DNA from 2 places in the Shewanella inventionis genome. Region 1 is predicted to be linked to the other one. Evidence: predicted binding sites of a transcription regulator. Region 1 holds the regulator's gene; the other holds the start of a gene.

Region 1 (18,153 bases):
TTCTATGGTGGACCCTGGTTCTGGCGAGCAAACTCCTGTGGTGAGTAATTTCTTTTTATTACTCGCTACTTTAATTTTTTTGGCAGTTGATGGCCATTTATTGATGTTTAGAATGCTGGTGGCCAGTTTTGAAACCATTCCGATTTCAAATCAGGGTATTTCAATTGCCAATTATCGCGCTTTGGCAGAGTGGGGCAGTTTTATGTTTGGGTCGGCATTAACCATGTCTATCTCTGCGATTGTTGCATTACTACTCATCAACCTTTCGTTTGGGGTAATGACTAGAGCCTCTCCTCAGCTTAATATTTTCTCTATTGGTTTTCCTGTAACTATGGTCAGTGGTTTGCTTATTTTGTTGCTCACCTTAGGTCCCATCATGGCGCATTTTGATGAAGTCTGGCAGGCGGCACAGTTGTTAATGTGTGATTTGTTACTACTTCAATGTCAAACCGACGCAGCAATCGTGTTCTAAGGAGGGGAAATGGCCGAAAATGACAGCAGTCAAGAACGCACAGAAGAACCCACCAGTAAACGACTTGAACAGGCGCGTGAGAAAGGTCAAGTCGCTCGCTCAAAAGAGTTAGGCACCGCAGCGGTATTGCTTGCTGCATCGGTGGGTTTTGCCATGACAGGACCATCAATCGCCATCAGTTTGTACACCATGATGAAACAAATATTCACTATGGAGCGCGATCAAATATTTGATACCAACTCCATGTTTCGTGTTTGGGGGGTCGTCGGTAACGAACTTGCCTGGCCTCTGCTCAGTTTTATAGCCTTGTTGGCGTTTGTGTCTTTTTTGGGCAATATTGTGTTGGGTGGTATGTCGTTTTCGGTTAAAGCCTTTATGCCCAAAGGCAGCAAGATGAACCCGATGAATGGCTTTAAACGTATGTTTGGTACTCAAGCACTCGTTGAGTTAACCAAAGGCATTGCTAAATTTTCTGTTGTTGCCTTGTCGGCTTATTTTTTATTGCGCTTCTACTTTTACGATATTTTGATGTTATCTAACGATCACTTGCCCGGTAATGTTTATCACGCGTTAGATCTTTTGGTGTGGATGTTTATCTTACTGTGCAGCTCTATGCTATTTATTGTGGTGATTGATGTGCCTTTTCAGATCTGGAATCACAATAAACAGCTTAAAATGACCAAACAAGAAGTCAAAGACGAGTACAAAGACACTGAAGGTAAACCGGAAGTAAAAAGCCGTATCAGGCAAATGCAGTATGAAATGGCGCAGCGCAGAATGATGTCCGAGGTTCCTAAAGCTGATGTGATTGTAGTTAACCCTGAGCATTATGCTGTTGCAGTAAAATATGATGTTACCCGTTCATCTGCGCCATTTTTAGTCGCCAAAGGTGTAGACGATGTCGCATTCAAAATACGTGAAATTGCCCGTGAACATAACGTCGCGATTGTCTCTGCACCACCGCTTGCCCGAGCCATTTACCATACGACTAAAATTGATCAGCAAGTGCCCGAAGGCTTGTTTACTGCGGTGGCTCAGGTACTCGCTTATGTATTTCAACTTAGGCAATATCAAAAAGGTAAGGGGCGTAAACCCAAACCTATTCCGTACAATCAACCTATCCCAGATGATTTGAAATATTAGCCTTGCAAGTGGATTTATTTGTGGCTTGATTCTTGCTTTGTCAGTTTATTCGCGTCAATTATTAGTTCATTGACGCCGTAGACTGACAGTAAGGGTTCATCTTTTATGGATGCAAAAGCAGCTTTTGGGCAATTTAAACAAATAAGACCATCTACGTTTAAGGGTATTGGTACGCCTTTGCTCGTATTGGCTGCCTTAGGTATGGTTGTTTTACCTATTCCGCCTTTTCTACTGGATATCCTATTTTCGTTTAATATCGCGTTAGCGTTAGTGGTATTACTCGTTGCGATTTACACCGACAGGCCACTCGATTTTGCTGCTTTTCCAACTGTACTACTTGTCGCGACACTCTTACGGTTAGCCCTTAACGTTGCCTCTACTCGAATTGTATTACTTGAGGGACACAATGGCGGCGACGCTGCTGGTAAAGTCATTGAGGCCTTTGGCTCAGTGGTCATTGGCGGTAACTATGCTGTGGGTTTAGTGGTCTTCTTGATTTTAATTATTATCAACTTTGCTGTTGTCACTAAAGGTGCTGGGCGTATTTCTGAGGTGAGCGCCCGCTTTACCCTAGATGCCATGCCAGGCAAGCAAATGGCCATTGATGCCGATTTAAATGCCGGTACATTGACTCAAGATCAAGCGCGTATTCGCCGTGCTGAAGTGACCCGAGAAGCCGACTTTTACGGTGCAATGGATGGTGCCTCTAAGTTTGTTAAGGGTGATGCTATTGCCGGTATTATGATCCTAGTGATCAACATTTTAGGTGGTTTTGTTATTGGGATAGTGCAACACGACCTTGATTTTTCGAGTGCAGTTGAAATTTATACCTTGTTAACTATCGGTGATGGTCTGGTTGCGCAAATACCGGGTTTGCTATTGTCGATTGCTGCGGCCTTAATGGTCACGCGCCAAAATGAATCTGGTGACATGGGTCAGATGATGATGAGTCAGATGTTTGACAATCATAAGTCATTAGCCATTGCCGCGGGTTTATTGTTTATCATGGGGATCGTGCCTGGCATGCCTCATGTGGCATTTTTAACCTTCGCTTTTATTACTGCAGGTGCTGCATATTTTGTTTATAAGCGGAACATTGATAAAAAACAGGCTGCGTTAGCTGTTGCAACCAAAGGCCCTGCTGAAATCAAAGACAAAGAACCTAAAGAATTAAGCTGGGATGATGTTCGTCATGTAGACACCATTGGGCTTGAAGTTGGCTACCGATTAATTCCGCTGGTTGATAAATCACAAGGCGGTGAATTATTGGGCCGCATTAAAGGTGTACGCAAAAAATTATCTCAAGAGTTAGGTTTTTTAGTGCCAGCAGTTCACATTCGTGACAATCTAGATTTGTCGCCCAATGCTTATCGTATTTCTTTGATGGGGGTTGTGGTTGGTGAAGCTGAAGTGAGGAATGATTGCGAATTGGCAATTAACCCTGGTCAGGTTTATGGCAAACTTGATGGTATTGAAACCCGCGATCCTGCTTTTGGTTTAGAAGCTGTGTGGATTGCGCCTGAGCAACGTGAACATGCTCAAACATTAGGGTATACCGTAGTCGACACTGCTACAGTAGTGGCGACTCATATTAGCCAATTGCTGAGCAACAATGCCGCTAAATTATTAGGCTACGAAGAAGTTCAACAGCTTATGGATATGCTTGCTAAACATTCTCCTAAGCTGGTTGATGGCTTTATTCCTGACATTATGCCATTAGGCTCTGTGGTTAAAGTGATGCAAAACTTACTCAACGAGGGGGTGTCGGTACGTGACTTGCGCACAATAGTGCAAACCTTGTTGGAGTATGGCAATAAGAGCAATGATACCGAGGTATTGACAGCCGCGGTGCGTATTGCGCTTAAACGGATGATTGTCCAGGAGATCTCTGGGCCTGAACTGGAAATTCCTGTCATAACATTGGCGCCTGAGTTGGAACAGATGTTGCATAAGTCTATGCAGGCGACAGGCGGAGAAGGGCCAAACATTGAACCAGGCCTTGCAGAACGCATGCAGCAGTCACTTTTAGACGCTGCACAGAAACAAGAAATGGTAGGACAACCAGCCATATTATTGACATCTGGTATGCTAAGATCCACTTTGTCACGATTTGTTAAATACACTATTCCAAATTTACGGGTGATTTCTTACCAAGAAATACCTGATGAGAAGCAAATTAGAATTGTTTCTGCAGTCGGCCAATAGTGATAACGTCAGTTTAAAGAGGTGCGTACGTGAAAATTAAACGATTTTTTGCCAAAGATATGCGTGCAGCATTAGCACAAGTCAAAGACACTCTAGGGTCTGACGCTGTCATTATGTCGAATAAAAAAGTGACTGGCGGCATCGAAATCGTTGCCGCAGTTGATTATGACGAGCCAAAAGCCGCAATTGCTTCACAAGCGCCAACAAACAGTTTTATGGATGTAAGCGAAGACAAAGTATCGCTAGGGGCTAAACCTGCTGTCAAAGCACATTCAAAAGTCAGCCCGCCTCCAGCTGCAGACTCATTACAAGCCTTGCTTGAAAAACAACATAACCGCATGACTCAGCAAATGACAGCAACTCGTCATGATGAGCCAGAACTTCCTGAATGGGCGCGCCAATTACAAGGTGCGAAAACGCCTAAGCCAACGCAAAGTGCTCCAACTGCAAATCATGTTGATAAGTCAAATAAAACGAATAAAAATCAATCAGCTGAGCTGGATTTACTGCGTGAAGAAATGGCATCGTTGAGAAGCCTACTAACACATCAAGTCTCGTCATTAATGAAGGATCACAAAAAACGTTCAGATCCTGTCGGAGCTATGTTAGAAAGTAAATTACTGGCGGCTGAGTTTTCTCCTGCAGTTGCTGCTAAACTAGCAGGGTTAAGCCAACATTATACGCCAGCAGATTTAGTAAGAGCCTTACCGCAAAGTTTAGCTAACCTACTAGATAACCAAGGTGATGATATTGTTAAACGGGGTGGTGTGGTTGCTTTTGTTGGTCCAACGGGTGTGGGTAAAACCACTTCGCTAGCCAAAATTGCCGCGCGTTTTGCCGCACACCATGGCCCAGAGCAAGTGGCATTAATCACGACCGATCATTATCGTATTGGGGCATATGAGCAGTTAGCAACATATGGTAAAATTATGGGCTGCCCTGTTAAGCAAGCACATGATTTAAGTGAATTAGAACAAATTTTGTATCAATTTAGAAATCGCAAGCTAGTGTTAATTGATACTGCTGGTATGGGACAACGTGACATGCGTCTATATCAACAACTTGATAATTTGACAGCAAATAGTAGGATCCCTATCCGCAGTTACTTAGTGATGTCTGCCACTGGCCAACGTCGCGTTCTGCAAGATGCGGTTGAACACTTTAAACGTATTCCATTATCGGGCGCAATTTTGACCAAATTAGATGAATCAGTATCAATTGCAGGTGCATTGAGCGTATTGATTCAAAATGAGTTACCATTGAGTTATGTGACCGACGGTCAACGTGTGCCAGAAGACATGAAAGTGGCTGATACATTAGCATTAGCCAAACAAGCGCTAGCAGCATTAAACGAAACAGAACAACCAACGTCACAAGACACGGCATGGTCAAATGACACTGCCTATGCATTTGAGTAAAGATATGACTCGGGATCAAGCAAGTGGTTTACGTATGATGAATCAACCAAATAACGATAAAGTTAAAGTAATTGCCGTATCCGGTGGTAAAGGCGGGGTAGGTAAAACCAGTGTGTCCATTAATACCGCAGTTGCATTGGCCGAAAAAGGCAAACGTGTACTTGTGCTTGATGCTGACTTAGGTTTAGCCAACGTTGATGTGATGCTAGGGATCCGTGCTGAGAAAAATTTATCTCATGTATTGTCTGGTGATGCTGAACTCGATGATATTATTGTTCGAGGACCTAAAGGCATTGGTATTGTGCCCGCGACGTCAGGCACTCAAGCCATGGTTGAGTTGACTCAGGCACAACATGCGGGCTTAATACGTGCATTTAGTGAAATGCGCACTCAGTTTGACATATTAATTGTTGATACTGCAGCGGGTATTTCTGATATGGTGCTGAGCTTCTCTCGTGCCTCACAAGATGTATTAATCGTTGTGTGTGATGAACCTACATCGATAACCGATGCGTATGCATTGATTAAAATTTTAAGTCGTGAGCACGGTGTGTTCCACTTCAAAATTGTGGCAAATATGGTGCGCAGTTTACGCGAAGGCATGGAATTATTTGCTAAACTCAGTAAAGTGACGGATAGATTTTTAGATGTGGCGTTAGAGCTTGTTGCTACCGTTCCTTTTGATGAAAATTTACGCAAAGCTATTCGTAAGCAAAAATTAGTTGTTGAAGCTTTCCCTAAGTCACCTTCAGCGATTGCTTATCATGGATTGGCCAATAAAATTATGACTTGGCCTGTACCACAGCAACCCGGTGGACATTTAGAGTTTTTTGTTGAACGTTTAGTGCAACGTAAGCCCGTTGAAGAGGGGAGAGCGAGTGAATAAAGCCGCAGCGTATACTCAGTTCGATAATAAAACATCGATTGTTGAACAGTATGCACCGTTGGTGAAAAGAATTGCTCATCACATGTTGGCAAGGCTGCCCGCATCAGTGCAACTGGATGATTTATTACAAGCAGGTATGATGGGGCTTCTTGAAGCGTCATCAAAATTTGATGGCAGCAAAGGGGCTAAATTTGAAACCTTTGCTGGCATTCGTATTCGTGGCGCAATGATAGATGAAATTCGCCGCGGTGACTGGGTTCCACGCTCAGTTCATCGTAATAATCGCCGTGTAGCCCAAGTTATTGACGAACTAGAACAACTGCTAGGGCGCGATGCACGAGACACAGAAATTGCTGAAAAACTTGATATGTCTCTCGATGAGTACCATCATATCTTAAATGATGTTTCTGTCGGTAAAATCATAGGCATAGAAGATCTTGGTGTTTCTCAGGATGTGTTAACCACAAACGACGAATCCCCAGATGAAGCATTTGATTCTCTTGCTGAGACTCAATTCCAATCTGCACTGGTTGAAGCAATCAAAACCTTGCCAGAAAGAGATGCTTTAGTGCTGTCGTTATATTATGACGAAGCGCTAAACTTAAAAGAAATTGGTGCCATCCTTGAGGTAAGCGAGTCACGAGTGAGCCAGATATTAAGTCAGGCCATGCTCAGACTAAAAGCCAAGCTCAAGCATTGGACACAAGAATAATAACTAATTATAGAGCAAACGAGTGTCAGCTCACCGGAGGAAACCTTGGACAAGAATATGAAGATTCTTATTGTTGACGATTTTTCAACAATGAGACGTATCATTAAGAACTTGTTGCGAGACTTGGGATTTAATAATACCCAAGAAGCAGATGATGGCTCAACAGCCCTACCTATGTTACAAAAAGGTGACTTTGACTTTGTTGTAACCGACTGGAACATGCCTGGAATGCAGGGTATTGATTTACTCAAAGCTATCCGTGCAGATGATTCACTTAAACACCTACCTGTTTTGATGGTGACCGCTGAAGCTAAGCGCGAACAAATCATTGCGGCAGCCCAAGCCGGTGTGAATGGATATGTTGTAAAACCTTTTACCGCCGCCACGTTAAAAGAAAAGTTAGATAAAATCTTTGAACGTCTCGGATAAGCAAGGATAAGTCATGCAGGCATCATTATCGGGGTTAATCACTCTCGAACAGGCCCAGCAACTTGTTGAACTGCTATCGGCGGGAGAGCAAGATAAAGCTGACGACATAATTAGAGAGCTCGCTTCTCCACTACAACGCGAGTTGTTTGAAGAAGTGGGTAAGCTCACTCGCCAATTACACAGCGCCCTCAAAGATTTTCAAATCGATAATCGTTTATCTGAATTAGCCAACACCGAAATTCCGGACGCTAAAGAAAGATTGAACTACGTCATTGATATGACCGAGCAAGCTGCTAATAAAACCATGGATGCGGTTGAAGAATGTTTGCCTTTGGCCGATACCATTATAAGCAATATTCAGTCTGTAACACCGATGTGGGACAAATTGATGCGTCGTGATATTGAGCTTGGTGAATTTAAGTCACTTTGCCACGATGTTCAGCAATTTATGTCTAACAGTGAGCATGACTCAAACCGTCTTCGTGAATTGCTCAATCAGATATTAATGGCACAAGATTTCCAGGATTTAACCGGCCAGATGATCCGCCGCGTGATTGAACTAGTGCGTGAAGTCGAAAATAGTTTAGTGTCGATGTTGACCGTGTTTGGTGAGCATACAGCTGAATCATTACCTACGATTAAAGATAATAAGATAGAGGCAGAAGGCCCAATCATGAACGCTGAATTACGCGAAGACGTGGTCACGGGTCAGGATGAAGTTGATGATCTGCTATCAAGTCTGGGTTTCTAATTAGGAGTCAATTTAATGTCCTTTGATGTTGATGAAGAGATACTCCAGGACTTTTTAATTGAAGCTGGCGAGATTTTAGAGCTTCTACAGGAGCAGTTAGTCGCTCTTGAAAATAATCCTGATGACAGTGATTTACTAAATGCCATTTTCCGTGGATTTCATACTGTAAAAGGTGGTGCTGGATTTTTAAGTCTGACACCAATGGTTGATGTTTGTCACGAAGCTGAAAACACCTTTGATCTTTTACGTACAGGTAAACGCAGTGTCAATGCCGAGTTAATGGATATTATTTTGCAGGCTGTTGATGCAATTAATACCATGTTTGCTCAAACTCAACAGGGACAACAACAAGATCCTGCTGACTCAGACTTGCTTGCAAAACTAAAACTATTAAGCTCCGGTGCTCCTTTGCCATCTGAAATGGGCGAGTCCGCCCCTGAGCCAGAAATCATTGAAGACGTTGCAGATAATATTGAACCTGAATACGTAGAAGATATCAGCCCTGAGGTCGCCGCTTCATCCAATTCGGCCGGTATTGATGAAATTGACGAGTCAGAATTTGAAGCACTACTCGATGCTTTGCACGGCAGTGGTAAAAGCCCTACATCTGCACAAAGCCCTTCAGAAAATAAAGACACTTCAGCGCCTAAATCAGCCTCTTCATCTTCGACAAGTAGTGATGAAATTACCGATGATGAATTCGAAGCCTTACTTGATGAGCTGCATGGTTCTGGATCGTTTAAAGCGAAAACAGAATCGGTTGCCGAAAAAGTAAAACCAGCAGAACCCATTGTTGAACCCTTGGTTGATTCAGACGAAATTACCGACGATGAGTTTGAACGCTTACTTGATGAGTTACATGGAAAAGGCGGTGCACCTGTAGCGGTGTCTACACCATCTGCTGCAAAACCTACTGCTGCCAGAGCGGCAGAGCCCGTACCACCTAAAGCGACCGAAACGCCAAAACCGACTCCCCCAGCGCCAGTGGTTAAACCTGTTGCGGCCCCCGCACCTAAAGTTGATGCTGTTCAAGATAAAGCTCCTGCACCCGCGCCAGCTAAAGCCAATGCAGTACCGCAAGGTGAAACCACAGTTCGCGTTGATACTGCACGCCTTGATCAAATTATGAATATGGTCGGGGAATTAGTATTGGTACGTAACCGTTTAGTGAGCCTTGGTATTACTCGCGAAGACGAAGAAATGTCTAAAGCGCTTGCTAACCTTGATCTTGTTACTGCTGATTTGCAAGGTGCGGTAATGAAAACCCGTATGCAGCCAATTAAGAAAGTATTTGGCCGTTTCCCGAGGGTTGTGCGCGATCTAGCACGAACGTTAAACAAAGAAATTGATTTAGTCATGATTGGTGAAGAAACCGATCTTGATAAAAACTTAGTTGAGGCGCTGGCTGATCCACTTGTCCACTTAGTGCGTAACTCAGTTGACCACGGTATTGAAATGCCAATCACTCGTGAAGCCAATGGTAAGCCACGCTCAGGAACCATCACACTCTCTGCAAGTCAAGAAGGTGACCATATCCTTCTCAAAATTGAGGATGATGGCGCTGGTATGGACCCAGAGAAGCTAAAGCAAATTGCTATTTCTCGTGGCGTACTAGACGAAGATTCTGCTGCAAGAATGACAGATAACGAAGCGTATAATTTGATTTTTGCGCCAGGTTTTTCCACCAAAGTTGAAATTTCAGATATTTCAGGCCGCGGAGTGGGTATGGATGTGGTTAAAACCCGCATTAACCAGCTAAATGGTACTGTTCATATCGACTCGATGAAAGGCAAAGGCACTATTCTTGAAATTAAAGTGCCGTTAACGCTAGCCATCATGCCAACATTAATGGTTGACGTTTCTAAACAAGTCTTTGCATTGCCGTTATCAAGTGTCAATGAAATATTTAATCTGGACCTAAGTAAAACCAATATTGTTGATGGTCAGTTAACCGTTATTTTCCGTAATAAAGCCGTGCCATTGTTTTATCTCGAGCATTGGTTACATATTAAAAAAACCAAGTTTAAGCATGGCGATAAAAAACATGGTCATGTTGTGATTGTGCAGCTAGGTACAATGCAAATTGGTTTTGTGGTTGATGCGCTCATCGGCCAAGAAGAAGTGGTGATTAAGCCGTTAGGCACTATGCTGCAAGGAACGCCAGGTATGGCAGGTGCAACTATCACTTCAGATGGTGGCATTGCATTGATTCTTGATATTCCTGGGCTACTTAAACATTACGCCAAAAATAAAAAATAATAAAAGTTCCATTATTTAAGGAATTCAATGGCCATAAAAGTATTAGTTGTAGACGATTCTAGCTTTTTTCGACGACGAGTCAGTGAAATTGTTAACCAAGATCCTGAGCTCGAAGTTGTTGCTGTTGCTGTTAATGGCAAAGAAGCGATTGATATGGCTGCAAAATTTAAACCTCAAGTGATCACGATGGATATCGAGATGCCGGTTATGGACGGTATTAGTGCTGTGCGTGAGATTATGGCGAGCAATCCTACGCCCATTTTGATGTTTTCTTCGCTAACCCATGATGGTGCTAAAGCAACACTCGACGCGCTAGAAGCTGGCGCTCTCGACTTTTTGCCTAAACGTTTTGAAGACATCGCTACCAACAAAGATGATGCGATAAGTTTGCTTCAGCAGCGCATAAAAGCGTTGGGGAAAAGACGGGTATATCGACCAAGCCCTGTGTCAACTAACACTCTGGACTCGCGGCGTCCTGCCAGCTTATCACAAAGTAGTCTAAGAGAACCGCACCGTCCATTAAGTTCAAGGCTTAATAGTGGTTCTTTAACGCAAGCTGGATCGTCATTGCCTACTCGCAGCCAGTTAAATTCTACGCTCGAGCGCCAGCCTGCGCCGGCGGCCCAATCATTATCAACTATCAGAGCCAGTGGTAAACAATACAAAGTACTACTTATTGGGACCTCCACAGGCGGACCGGTGGCACTGCAAAAAGTATTGACGGCATTTCCAGCAAATTACCCGCACCCCATAGTACTTATTCAGCATATGCCAGCGGCTTTTACCCCAGCGTTTGCTGCACGCTTAAATACCCTATGCAAAATTGAAGTTAAAGAAGCACAAAATGGTGATGTGTTACGAGCTGGTTGTGCCTATCTTGCACCTGGTGGAATGCAGCTAATGCTTGAACGTGCAGGAATGACTGGGCGTTTAAAAGTTGTTGCAGGCACGAGTGACATGAATTACAAGCCGTCGGTTGATATTACCTTTGCGTCGGCATCTAAAGCTTTTGGTGGTGATGTATTGGCTGTCGTATTAACAGGGATGGGGGCAGATGGCAGAGAAGGTGCCAGAATGCTTAAGTCCGCTGGAGCCACTATTTGGGCTCAAGACGAAGCCAGTTGTGTTGTTTACGGTATGCCACAAGCAGTGGCATCTGCAGGGCTTGCTGCGCATTCAATTGCGCTTGAAAACATGGCCGATGCGATATTAAAAGAAACCAGTCGTGGCTAATTCGTCGACGTCATTAACGACTAAGCTAATGTTAGGCTTGTTTTTGTGTGTTATTGCCATTGTCGTTTTAGGCAGTTTATATCTTGACTCGCAGCGTAAAATGGCCGTGCTTACAAAAGAAATTGAACACTTAAAAGCATCGCAAGTGCTCTTGATGGTACCTGAAGAACAAGCTGAAAATATTGCTAATTGGTTGTTAACGCATCCAGAACAAACCCAGGCTATGATAAACCAAACCGCAAAAGATGAGGCGCGCAGCGTGTTAATTGGCCCAGGTGCTATCGAAACTGACACCGCAAAAACACCAGAGAGTGTTAACCGTTCACAGACACCGCCAACTCAAGAAGTGATAGTGTCAGAGAATGCTCAGGGCGTTAAGGTCATCAGCCTACCAAATGGCGGTATTAGAGTTACAACCCGTGATGACAAACAGCAAAAACAACAATGAGCATTACATTAGATAATGATAAGTTGAGAGGCTATTTTTGAAAGTATGGACAGTTGCAAATCAAAAAGGTGGAGTAGGTAAAACGACCACAGTTGCCAGTTTAGCGGGAGCTATCGTTAAACGTGGTCAACGAGTGTTAATGATAGATACCGATCCTCACGCTTCATTGGGTTACTATTTGGGTATTGACTCTGAAGAAGTGCCAAGCTCGCTTTATGATATTTTTGTTAATCATCAGGCGTTGACACAAGAATTGATCATGCAAAATGTCATTCCTACTCAAATTGAAGGTCTAGACATCATACCGGCTAATATGGCTTTGGCGACACTTGACCGCTCATTAGGGCATCAAGAAGGCATGGGGTTAGTGTTACGTAATTTATTGGCACTAGTTGAAGACAAGTACGATGTGGCAATCATTGATTGTCCTCCAGTACTGGGTGTTCTCATGGTTAATGCATTAGCTGCTAGCCAACATATTATTATTCCAGTGCAAACCGAATTTTTGGCGATTAAAGGCCTTGAGAGAATGGTTAAAACCATGGAGATCATGGGACGTTCTAAAAAAACACGTTACAGTTACACGGTATTACCAACCATGTACGATAAACGGACGAAAGCATCACCCATTGCTTTGCAGTTCTTACAAGATAAATACGGCCAAACTTTGTGGCCTAATGATGTGATCCCAGTGGATACTAAATTTAGAGATGCCAGCTTAGCTCACCTACCGGCATCACATTATTCTGCGACTAGTCGTGGAGTTAAAGCTTATAATCGTCTACTTGATTTTTTATGTGCTCGGGAGTTTGCTCATGTCAAAATCGGTTGATGAAACTGTTTTTGATTATTTCAGTCTTTTATTACAGGAACCGCCAACAAAACCTGTTATTGAAGCTGATACTAAGCCGATATTAGAATCAAAAACAGCCCAAGCCGTAAAGGACACTTCGCCTATTAAGGATACAACCCTTGTTGGCCAGTCTTCTTCGTCATTGGTGTCTCAAACTGCGCAATCAAAAGTTGAGGCGCCTCGACGCTTTGCCGAACCAAACACTCAAGTAGATAAGTTAGCCCTTGAAAAGTTATTATCTGCAGTTTCACATGCAAATAAAGATAATGACATTCAAAAGCAAATAAAGGCAAGTGCAGAGCGAGTTCGCATAGCGATCAGTGAAACTGAGGCTTCTGTTAGTGTTCAACCTAACGTTGACGACACGCCTTTACAAAAAAACACCTTAACAAATAAAGAAATCAAATCGTTAGTCGATATAAAAACTGACAATAGTGCGCTAGCTGAGCTAAAAGACGCTATTATTAAACATGATAAGATTGCTGAAGAAAAAGCGGCTCACCAATTACAACAAACAGGGGCAACTCCACCTAGCATTACTCAAAATTTGCAAGAAGTGTTAGATGATGAGTTTCAAGTATTGTTTTTTAATGTGGCGGGCTTAACTTTAGCCGTGCCATTAGTGAGTTTAGGTGGCATCATAAAGATAGAGAAAATTAATCACCTTATAGGCCGTCCATCGTGGTTTAAAGGTGTGCAAACTCATCGTGACACAAAAATTAATGTTGTTGATACCTGCGCCTGGGTTATGCCAGAAAAATACACACCAGAGCTGGCGCAATCAGTAAATTATCAATATCTTGTTATGCTAGAAAACAGTGCTTGGGGATTAACCTGTGAGTCATTGGTTAATGCCGTTAAAATAGATAAATCACACGTCAACTGGCGTGAAAAACCGGGTAAGCGTCCATGGCTTGCTGGGGTAGTAAAACAACAAATGTGTGGCATTTTGCATGTACAAGCATTAATTGAAATGCTTGATGCAGGTTTAGGTTGTCAGGATTCGATTGACCGAGGTTAACTATGAGCGATTCTAGAAGTGTAGCAGCGGTTGCTGCGGGTAAAGACGATGCGGTTTTACAATGGGTAACATTTAAGTTAGACCATGAAACCTACGGTATAAATGTTATGCAGGTACAAGAAGTATTGCGTTATACCGAAATAGCTCCAGTACCGGGCGCGCCTGATTACGTACTCGGTATTATTAACCTTCGTGGCAACGTGGTTACTGTGATTGATACTCGCTCACGTTTTGGCCTGCAATCTGCTGAACTTGACGACTCAACTCGAATTGTTATCATCGAAGCTGAAAAACAAGTGATTGGTATTTTGGTAGATAGCGTTGCTGAAGTGGTTTATTTACGTCGCTCAGAAATTGATAATGCACCCAATGTCGGTACCGAAGAAAGCGCGAAGTTTATTCAAGGCGTGAGTAATCGAGATAATGAATTATTGATTTTAGTCGACCTAGATAAGTTGTTGTCAGACGACGAGTGGGTTGAGTTAACGCAACTCTAAAACAGACGTTGTAATCCAAAAGCCAACTCTGATATGTTGGCTTTTTTGTTTTGCTCTATGTTTTGGCAAAATAGGTATATTGATGGGTGATGAATTTTTAATTGCAGCTCTAGTGTACGTAGTAGCTTGCCTAGGTTTAGTGCTTTATCTTCAAAAACAATCACGTAAGTTAAAGACCAAAGTTGACGCATTAACGGTACTGGTTAAAGAGAGCGATCGTCAGCGTGAAGCCGTAAAGCGTGAGTTGCATGAGCTTCGCAGTGGTACTATTGGTGTTGGCCGTCGAGTTGTTGAGTTAGAAAAAAAACTATCTCAGCAGTCTGATATGATTGAAGAAGCCAGTCAGCAAGACCCTCAAGCTAAACTTTATTCTCGGGCGGTTAAAATGGTTGGGCTTGGCGCAGGGGTTGAAGAGTTAATGCAAGAGTGCGAGCTACCCAAGGCAGAAGCTGAATTAATTTTAAGATTGCATCGAAAGTAATGAATTATTACAACGATTTAAACTTAAACAAAAACGCCATCTAATTAGATGGCGTTCTTGCTTATGATTAAGCGGTAATTGTTGTGTTAACTCATAGGGCATTGAATTAATTAGATTTTATTTTCGGCGCATTTTAGCGACAAACATCCCATCACTATCTGCAACTTGCGGCCAAATGGTAAGCATGCTGCACGATCCACCTGTAAATGGGTGGATCACAGGTACTAATTCGAATTCATTAGTTTGCGCTAAAAACGCCTCAACAACGTGTTCATTTTCACTTGGTGACAATGAACACGTTGCATACACTAATTGCCCACCTGATTTCACCGCCTTAGCACTGCGGGTTAAAATATCTAATTGCAGCGTTGGTTTATCACTCACCGCGCTTGCATCATCTAACCAGCGCATATCTGGATTGCGTCGCCAAGTGCCTGTGCAACTGCACGGCGCATCAACTAACACACCGTCAAACATGTTGGCATTAACGGGTAGGGCATCTGATTTCCATGGCGCAACACTAATGTTGTTAAAGCCCGCACGGCTTGCTCGTTTGTTCAGTTCTTCTAAAGGCTTATGGCGAATGTCTGAGGCAATAATGCTGCCACTGCTTTGTGGGTGTTGTTGTAGCATTAACGAGCGTAATTGTAAGGTTTTACCACCGGCGCCACTGCACGCATCCCACCATCGTTCATCAGCATTAGGTTGGCAAACTTGGCCAATAACTTGAGAGGCAAGATCTTGAATTTCAAGATGACCTTGCTTATAAGTTTCAATCTCATTGAGGTTGATGCTCTTATTGCCCAGACTTATGGCGTCAGTAAAGTATTGACTGGCCACGGCGTCAACACCGGCGTTATTCAGTTGCGCAATGGCAGTGGCAGTCTTTATGCTCTGTACACGAGCCCAAATTGGCGGGCGACTGGTCATTGCTTCAACTACAGCGAGTTGTTCTGCTGGTGAAACCGGGCAGGTTTGCCAAAACCAGCTGGGCAGTAAATCGCTAAGTTGACAATCGGTTAGACCAGATAACGACATAAATAACGCGAGTTTGTCATTAATACTGTCGCTGTTTGTAGGCGGTACTTCTGTTGGCGTCCATGCGGCTATCGTGTCCCATGCTTGAGTAATATCTTGCCATGTATGCTGCTCAAGTGCAGCACAAGCCGTTAACTGTCTAAACCAAGTTACGTGAGGTTGTGGTGCTTGCAATTGTTTCAGCCAACCCCACCAACGAAATAATCCAAATAACGTTTCGCGGATCACTCGTCTATCTTTTGAACCGTGCTTTTTATGTTCACGAAAATATTGGCCAATAATTCTATCAGCCGGCATTTTGGTGCTCATGACCTGGTTAAACAGCATTTCTATCGTGGTGGCATAACTCAGTGCACGTTTTTGTGCGGGAGTACTGGCCTCAATAACAATGCTGTCATTAAATACTGACAGAAAGGGTTTAGCAGAATGTGTTTGACTCATTAAATAACCTGATGTGGCGAAATAGCAAAAATATTGGTGCAACTTAATGCAATATGGCGCTAGTTTACCATGCCTTGAGGCGAAAACCGCATAGGTCAGCGGAGTTAGTTTTTACTGCTAAATATGTTGTTTGCGTTAAAAATCTAAAGACAGTGCAAAGCACAGATAAGCCATTAATGAACGAGTATGTTCAAACTCTTTACTGCAAAATTCGACAAAATGCTCGCTACACACTTGCTCAATGGTGATGGGCTTGATTGCGATAAAATCTTTACGTTTAAGCTCATCAATTAGTGGATGCTGGCTATCAAATCCCCGTGGCGGCCTGAGTAAACTGTCGCCCGTTAATTCAAACCCAGCTTGCTTTAACGTCGCCAAGGCTTTTTTGTAGCTGTTTGGGTTTTCATCGATACAATGCCTTATCGCATTAAGCGCTTTAGATTCAGGGTGCCAAATACCCGCGGCAATAAAACATTCATCATTGGCTATATGCACATAAAACCCAGGGGCATGAACATCTTTTGCTTGGAAATGCCTAAACTGAATGCCTACATTGGTTTTATATGGGGTTTTATCTTTACTAAAACGGCTATCACGTTGTGGACGCATTAAGCTACCACCGACCTTTTTAGGAATGGCTGTAAATCGAGGTGATAAGGCTAAAATAGGCCCTTGCATTGCGTCAATAAATTGTAGCGCTGGAGTACGAACATTATCTTCATAATCGGTTTGATTAGCTTTAAACCATTCCCTGTCATTATGAGTGGCCAGTTGTTGTAAAAAATGAAAGCTATGAGAGCTAAACATGGTAATACCTTTTATATCGTTAATCCTAAATGATAACCGTGAGCGTGTTTTGGGTTTATGAGGCACATGTCCATGTGGCAATGTGAAATACGACTTAGGTTTGGGTATATCAATGATATCGTAAATCGGTCCTGTTTATCATTTACGTTATGATAAAGAACCTGTCATTTTTATGATCATTTGGGTCTAAAATAACCTGTACTATTATATACACACCAACAGATTTTGATATGAGTGTTATTTAACCTTTTATATTTTTTCGTTAGTGTTTTAAAGTATATTTTTAAAGTTAAGTCACCTTTTTGTCGCTTTGGATATGGTGTGTTTTTTTTGTAACCTACTGAGTTAAAGCTTTAATTTTTGTTGGTGTTCAATGTTAGTTTGATATAAATAGCATTTTTGTGTTAAAATTGCTTTAAAGGTTGTTTTATCCCAGTCTTGTTATTTTGTTTTTTATCAAGCATCTTGTTTGTATCTTCCCTAAATCGCATTCATTCACAATGACACAACATTTTCCGGATTAACATGTTAGTGTACTGAGAGTGACTGGCTGACGACTAAAACCATCGGTTATTAGTCTATATCTTGACTAGAATACATTGAACAAGGTCACATTGATGGCAATAAAGTCACAGTTTGGCGATATCACAAGATACCAATCAGGATAAATAAGTTATCAGAGGTTACGTAGGGAAATCGCTTAGAATTAAGGTAGGGGTTGCAGCTAACTAGTTGTTCTACCTTGAAAATGTCTAGCAACCTTGTAAGCGATGTTAACCAGTAAGAATGATCACATTCTTGTACTGATTGGTATTACATAATCATAAATAGATTTTATGGATAGATTACACTCTGGAATGAAAATTCCTCTACAAGAAAGGATCGACCATGACTGAACACTCCCTCGGAATAGTGGGTTGGCGAGAGTGGGGCACTTTTCCTGAAATTGGCAACGAAAGAGTCAAAATCAAAGTGGATACTGGCGCAAAAACGTCTTGTTTGCACGCATTTAAAATTAAACCGTTTCAAAAAAATAAACAAAAGTGGGTTCGAGTCTGG
Region 2 (4,946 bases), 640 kb from region 1:
ATTTGAGGCGGCAGCAAGACGGCAAACTCATCACTGCCGACTCTTGCAACATCAATGGCCTTTACCGAAAAGGAAAAGTGCTTTAAACGGCGAGCGACTTCGATCAGCAATGCGTCACCTTGTTCATGCCCATGCGTATCGTTAAACCGTTTAAAACTCATTAAATCAATCAGAATTAAGGTGCCGTCAACTGCACGATCCAATTGCTGAGTAAAATAACTGCGGTTGTGCAAACCGGTTAAGCTGCAATGCCAAGCCAAATACTCTAATTCGGCTTTATGTAAATACTCACTGGAATTATCATAGCTAGACACTAACGCGTAGTGTTTACCGAGCTCAGTAACAAAAGGGGTAATATGATAATTAAGCCAATATTGGCTTCCATCAACACGGGTTAATTTTATATTACCTTTAACTATCTCATTATCATGAAGTTTTTTTACAATCACATCAAATAGATTAGGATTAGATCTAAAAATATCCAGGTTCATTGCACTATGGTGCTCGATAGAAGTCCTGGCAAGACCGGTCATTTTTTCATGCGCGCCGTTCACATACTCGACAATTTTAGTCTCAGTATTAACCAACATCACCACATGTTCTGATTGCTCAGTAGCATTACGCAGTAAGTAAATTTGTTCATTGCTGTCGTAAGTGTAGCGTGTGGCAAGAGTGAGCGCTAATTGATCGGCACATTGAACAGAAAATTGAATGTCTGCTTTTAGCCATTTATGTTGTTCAACAAACTCAATTGAAAGCACCCCTTCTATATGTCCATTGATACGAATGGCGACATCAAGGCGGGTGTTTATATTGTGGTGCTGATAATAAGCGGTGAATTGTGGAATTTGCGCGCTTTGCTGATCATCAGAAGAAAGAAGGTAACGATGGGATCGAAGTTCAGTGAAATAGAGCGGGTCAATTGCCGACGTTTGGCGTAAAGATGCATTATGTTCAAGCATATTAGCAACATGGCTAGCAACTAAATTATGCTGGCAAACATGAAATCCATCAAGATTACTGGGAGTAGAGTCATCCTGGCTTAACAACCACACCGACACAAAAGACGCGTCAAAGTGCTCTCTTAAAAGTTGGCATACCAACTCAGAGGTTGCGGTAAAATCACCTTTTTGTTTAGCACTGGAATTTACAATTAATTCCAATAAGTGCTGTTGCTCTTTTCGATTCATTTAAATTCCGAAACGTGATCGAACGACTCAACTGTTCTGACTTGCATCACTTCAATGTGATTTTTTATATTTTTTATTTAATGACAAGGCAGCTACAAAAAATTTGAGTGCAATTTGGGAACAATGTCCGCTTTACTCATGTATACAAGGCTAATGTATACAAAGGCTTTTCAGTAAACAAGCGTTAGCTACTATACTGACTAATAATGGCGAAGATTACACTTTTTACCTATTAACAGCAAACATTTAGTTAGGTTTTTAAACAAGCGAGACAATACGCTGAACTGAGTTTAAGTTATTCATTTAATGGAACAAAAATGAACCGAAATCCATCTCTGCTCCAATATCGCTTTGCTTTGTAATTGTTTCTTTACAATGCGTTTTCGAGCTGAAAAATCATTTTTTCAACACTAAAGGCAAAATCTAAGGTTAACGCGCATTGATCTGCTGTGTGATGAATGCTTGCTTTTGTGCCCGGAAATCGTTGTTCTGCCGCTAATTTTAGTGCGCTAGCTCTTGCTAAGGCATCATCACCGATAAAACTCAACTCCAGTAATGTGTCTTGTGCTTCTACTACTGCGCCAATATCAACGAAGCTTCCGCAATCGGCACAACTGTCGTTAACATTATCGGCTTGCTGCTGTTTAATTTGATTGATCATATCGTGTCCTCAACTGCCTACGTCAATGTGTGACAAGCATGCTAACCTAAACAGCAGAAATTTATATTTGCCAAGCTCACAAATAGACAACTTCGTTTTATTACGCCAGGATTTGGCTTATTTTTCTCTGCGTCGCGATTTGATCAACAAAATGCATCTCTTCAATAATATTGTGTTGTTGATATAAATTGAGGGCTTTACGTTTTGTCAGCACGTCGCAGTTGCTTAAGACTTCAACCATGGCGTCAGGTTGTGAGCCTCTGATAACTAAAGCTTCTGGCGTTAATGCTTGTTGTAATTGAAATTGGCGAGCACCCTCGCGTTGAAAAGTCGCTGCGTTATCGGTAAGGGGAATGTCAGTGGAGACATCAGCAATTAACGCTTGCGCGGGTGGGAGCGAAAATGTTTTGCGAAGTTTTTGTTCAACGCTCAGGTCCTTGTCAAACTGAAATTGCGCCATGTCGCGTGCATCGGCTGACAACATAGCCAATAGTAAACCAAATTCTCCACGACGATTGTGTTCAACCGCCCCGTTTAATCGGCTGCCTATTTGTAACTCATTGACTAATGTTGACTCAATTTGCATATAAAAACATCACTACAACTGCTCAGTGATATTTTATCGACCAAATAAATCAAAACTTTAAAAAATTTTCATTTTTAGGCTTTACATACAAAGGGTTTGTGAATACTATGGCGGCCGCAATTGAGGAGGGGTTCCCGAGTGGCCAAAGGGATCAGACTGTAAATCTGACGGCTCCGCCTTCGAAGGTTCGAATCCTTCTCCCTCCACCATTTGCCTGTTGTATCTTGTACCCGTTTTAGTCATGTATATGATTAAAACAAAAGCGTTAAAGTGTAAATAGAAAGTAAGCAATAAAGAAAAATCTGGAGGGGTTCCCGAGTGGCCAAAGGGATCAGACTGTAAATCTGACGGCTCCGCCTTCGAAGGTTCGAATCCTTCTCCCTCCACCATTTTCTTTATTATCTTCTTTCGCTGTGGAGGGGTTCCCGAGTGGCCAAAGGGATCAGACTGTAAATCTGACGGCTCCGCCTTCGAAGGTTCGAATCCTTCTCCCTCCACCATTTTACATCTCGTTAAGCCTTAACATTTCCAGCTTGTTGTTATCCTCACTGTACACTCATCAATAATCTATTGATTTACTTCTATAAATCTCATTTTTTATCCCATTAACATTTATTTCTTCTTTTCATTTTTTATTTTGGTTATGATTTATTCCCATTTGTAATAACGAGTTTTGTCATGCCAACTACTTGGGTCAATCAGGCCATCGCAAAAATTGAAGCAGATTACCAACGTTCTGCAGACACGCATTTAATCAAATTAGATTTACCACAATTAGTCGGCGTTGATATCTATTTAAAAGACGAGAGCACTCACCCAACCGGCAGTTTGAAACATCGTTTAGCCCGCTCGTTATTTTTATATGCATTATGTAATGGTTGGGTAAAGCAAGGCACGCCCATCATAGAATCATCATCAGGCAGCACCGCCGTCTCTGAGGCCTATTTTGCTCGCTTACTGGGCTTGCCGTTTATTGCTGTTATGCCAAAAACAACGGCCAAAAAGAAAATTCAACAAATTGAGTTTTACGGTGGTCAGTGTCACTTTGTCGATAATGGTAGCCAAATGTATGCAGAGTCAGAACGGTTAGCTCGTGAACTCAATGGCCACTACATGGATCAATTTACTTATGCAGAGCGGGCAACTGATTGGCGTGGTAATAACAACATCGCTGATTCTATTTTTAGTCAAATGGAAAAAGAGCCTCACCCCATTCCAAGTTGGATTGTGATGAGCCCAGGTACTGGCGGCACAAGTGCCACCATAGGCCGTTATATTCGATATCAACAACGTGCAACCCAGTTATGTGTCGTTGATCCTGAAAACTCCGTTTTTTATGATTATTTTCAACGTGGTGATGCCTCAATAACGAGTAATAAAAGCAGTAAAATTGAAGGCATTGGCAGGCCTAGAGTTGAGCCATCATTTATTGCTGGGGTCGTTGACAGTATGTTGCAAATACCCGATGCAGCCTCAATTGCAACAATACAATGGTTAGAACAATTGATTGGCCGTAAAACAGGGGCATCGACAGGGACTAATTTATATGGCGCACTCTTATTGGCGACTAAAATGCGACAAGCTGGTGAAAGCGGTTCAATCGTGACGTTAATTTGTGATGCGGGTGAGCGTTACCTCGACACTTATTACAATCCACAATGGATCGACACCCATATTGGCTGCTTTGAACATTATCGCAAAAAGCTTGAAAATTTTAATGATAGTGGTTTGCTTTAAGTCACCTTACCTCAATACAACAATGCCGCAGATTATTTGCGGCATTATTTTATCATTTGAATATATGGACTTATACCAAGATCATTCTATTAATCGATATTTAAATATTTGTGGGTCTGAATAGACAAGCGCCAGTTACGAGCAATACAAACTTGCATTGCAAGCTGTGTTGCGCGGGGCTTTTGACTAATAGGTTGTAAACAAATGGTTTTGCCTGTGACGTCGATGTCATTCAGTAGTGCATCTAATTCATCAATATGTTTTTCTGTGGCGATGGGGTGTTTAATTTCATTGGCGCGCACTAACGCTTGCTCAAGTACTTTATAACCGCCTTTCATATTCACTTTAGGCGACACCGTCACCCAAACCGAGTCATGACATTTAACTTCAAAAGTGCCACTGGTCTCAATTTGAACCTGATACCCTGCTGCAATAAAATCATTTGTCAGTTCAGTTAAATCATATAAGCATGGCTCACCACCAGTTAACACGATGTGTTTTGCCGTAAAGCCTTTATCTTTAAAAGCTTGGATTAAACTGCTGCCGGTATGATCGGCCCAACGGCCAATAGTGCCATCAACTTGGATAACTTGCTCTGCGCTGACTTTATTTTCAGGCAACACATCCCAGGTTTGTTTAGTATCACACCAAGCACACCCCACAGGACAACCCTGTAAGCGAACGAAAAGTGCCGCGACTCCGGTCAAAGAGCCCTCACCTTGTATTGTTTGAAATACTTCGTTAACTGGATATTTCATCATTTACCTTACTT

Evidence for each region. Region 1 encodes FliA, which starts transcription of late flagellar genes. Its sites were predicted from a motif close to CTAAAGNTNNNNNNNNNNNNGCCGATA; they were not measured.
Region 2: a site for FliA is predicted at 2,472-2,498, ahead of K8B83_RS11940 (VC2046/SO_2500 family protein). Genes of this name have one in related genera too.

What each region holds. Positions count from the first base shown of each region.
Region 1 covers NZ_CP082926.1:2,032,049-2,050,201, forward strand. Annotated here, with positions in the region: gene fliR (flagellar biosynthetic protein FliR) at 1-472, shown strand, start outside; gene flhB (flagellar biosynthesis protein FlhB) at 482-1,615, shown strand; gene flhA (flagellar biosynthesis protein FlhA) at 1,721-3,820, shown strand; gene flhF (flagellar biosynthesis protein FlhF) at 3,850-5,238, shown strand; gene K8B83_RS09215 (MinD/ParA family protein) at 5,243-6,124, shown strand; gene K8B83_RS09220 (RNA polymerase sigma factor FliA) at 6,117-6,836, shown strand; gene cheY (chemotaxis response regulator CheY) at 6,882-7,265, shown strand; gene K8B83_RS09230 (protein phosphatase CheZ) at 7,279-8,016, shown strand; gene K8B83_RS09235 (chemotaxis protein CheA) at 8,032-10,275, shown strand; gene K8B83_RS09240 (protein-glutamate methylesterase/protein-glutamine glutaminase) at 10,303-11,508, shown strand; gene K8B83_RS09245 (membrane anchored protein in chemotaxis locus) at 11,501-11,956, shown strand; gene K8B83_RS09250 (ParA family protein) at 11,994-12,788, shown strand; gene K8B83_RS09255 (chemotaxis protein CheW) at 12,772-13,830, shown strand; gene K8B83_RS09260 (chemotaxis protein CheW) at 13,833-14,327, shown strand; gene K8B83_RS09265 (DUF2802 domain-containing protein) at 14,410-14,808, shown strand; gene K8B83_RS09270 (RsmB/NOP family class I SAM-dependent RNA methyltransferase) at 14,926-16,287, opposite strand; gene K8B83_RS09275 (DUF2461 domain-containing protein) at 16,423-17,094, opposite strand; gene K8B83_RS09280 (ATP-dependent zinc protease family protein) at 17,983-18,153, shown strand, end outside.
Region 2 covers NZ_CP082926.1:2,676,258-2,681,203, reverse strand. Annotated here, with positions in the region: gene K8B83_RS11950 (bifunctional diguanylate cyclase/phosphodiesterase) at 1-1,190, opposite strand, end outside; gene K8B83_RS11945 (DUF406 family protein) at 1,561-1,851, opposite strand; gene K8B83_RS11940 (VC2046/SO_2500 family protein) at 1,952-2,437, opposite strand; tRNA gene K8B83_RS11935 (tRNA-Tyr) at 2,562-2,646, shown strand; tRNA gene K8B83_RS11930 (tRNA-Tyr) at 2,742-2,826, shown strand; tRNA gene K8B83_RS11925 (tRNA-Tyr) at 2,853-2,937, shown strand; gene K8B83_RS11920 (PLP-dependent cysteine synthase family protein) at 3,116-4,174, shown strand; gene queE (7-carboxy-7-deazaguanine synthase QueE) at 4,264-4,932, opposite strand.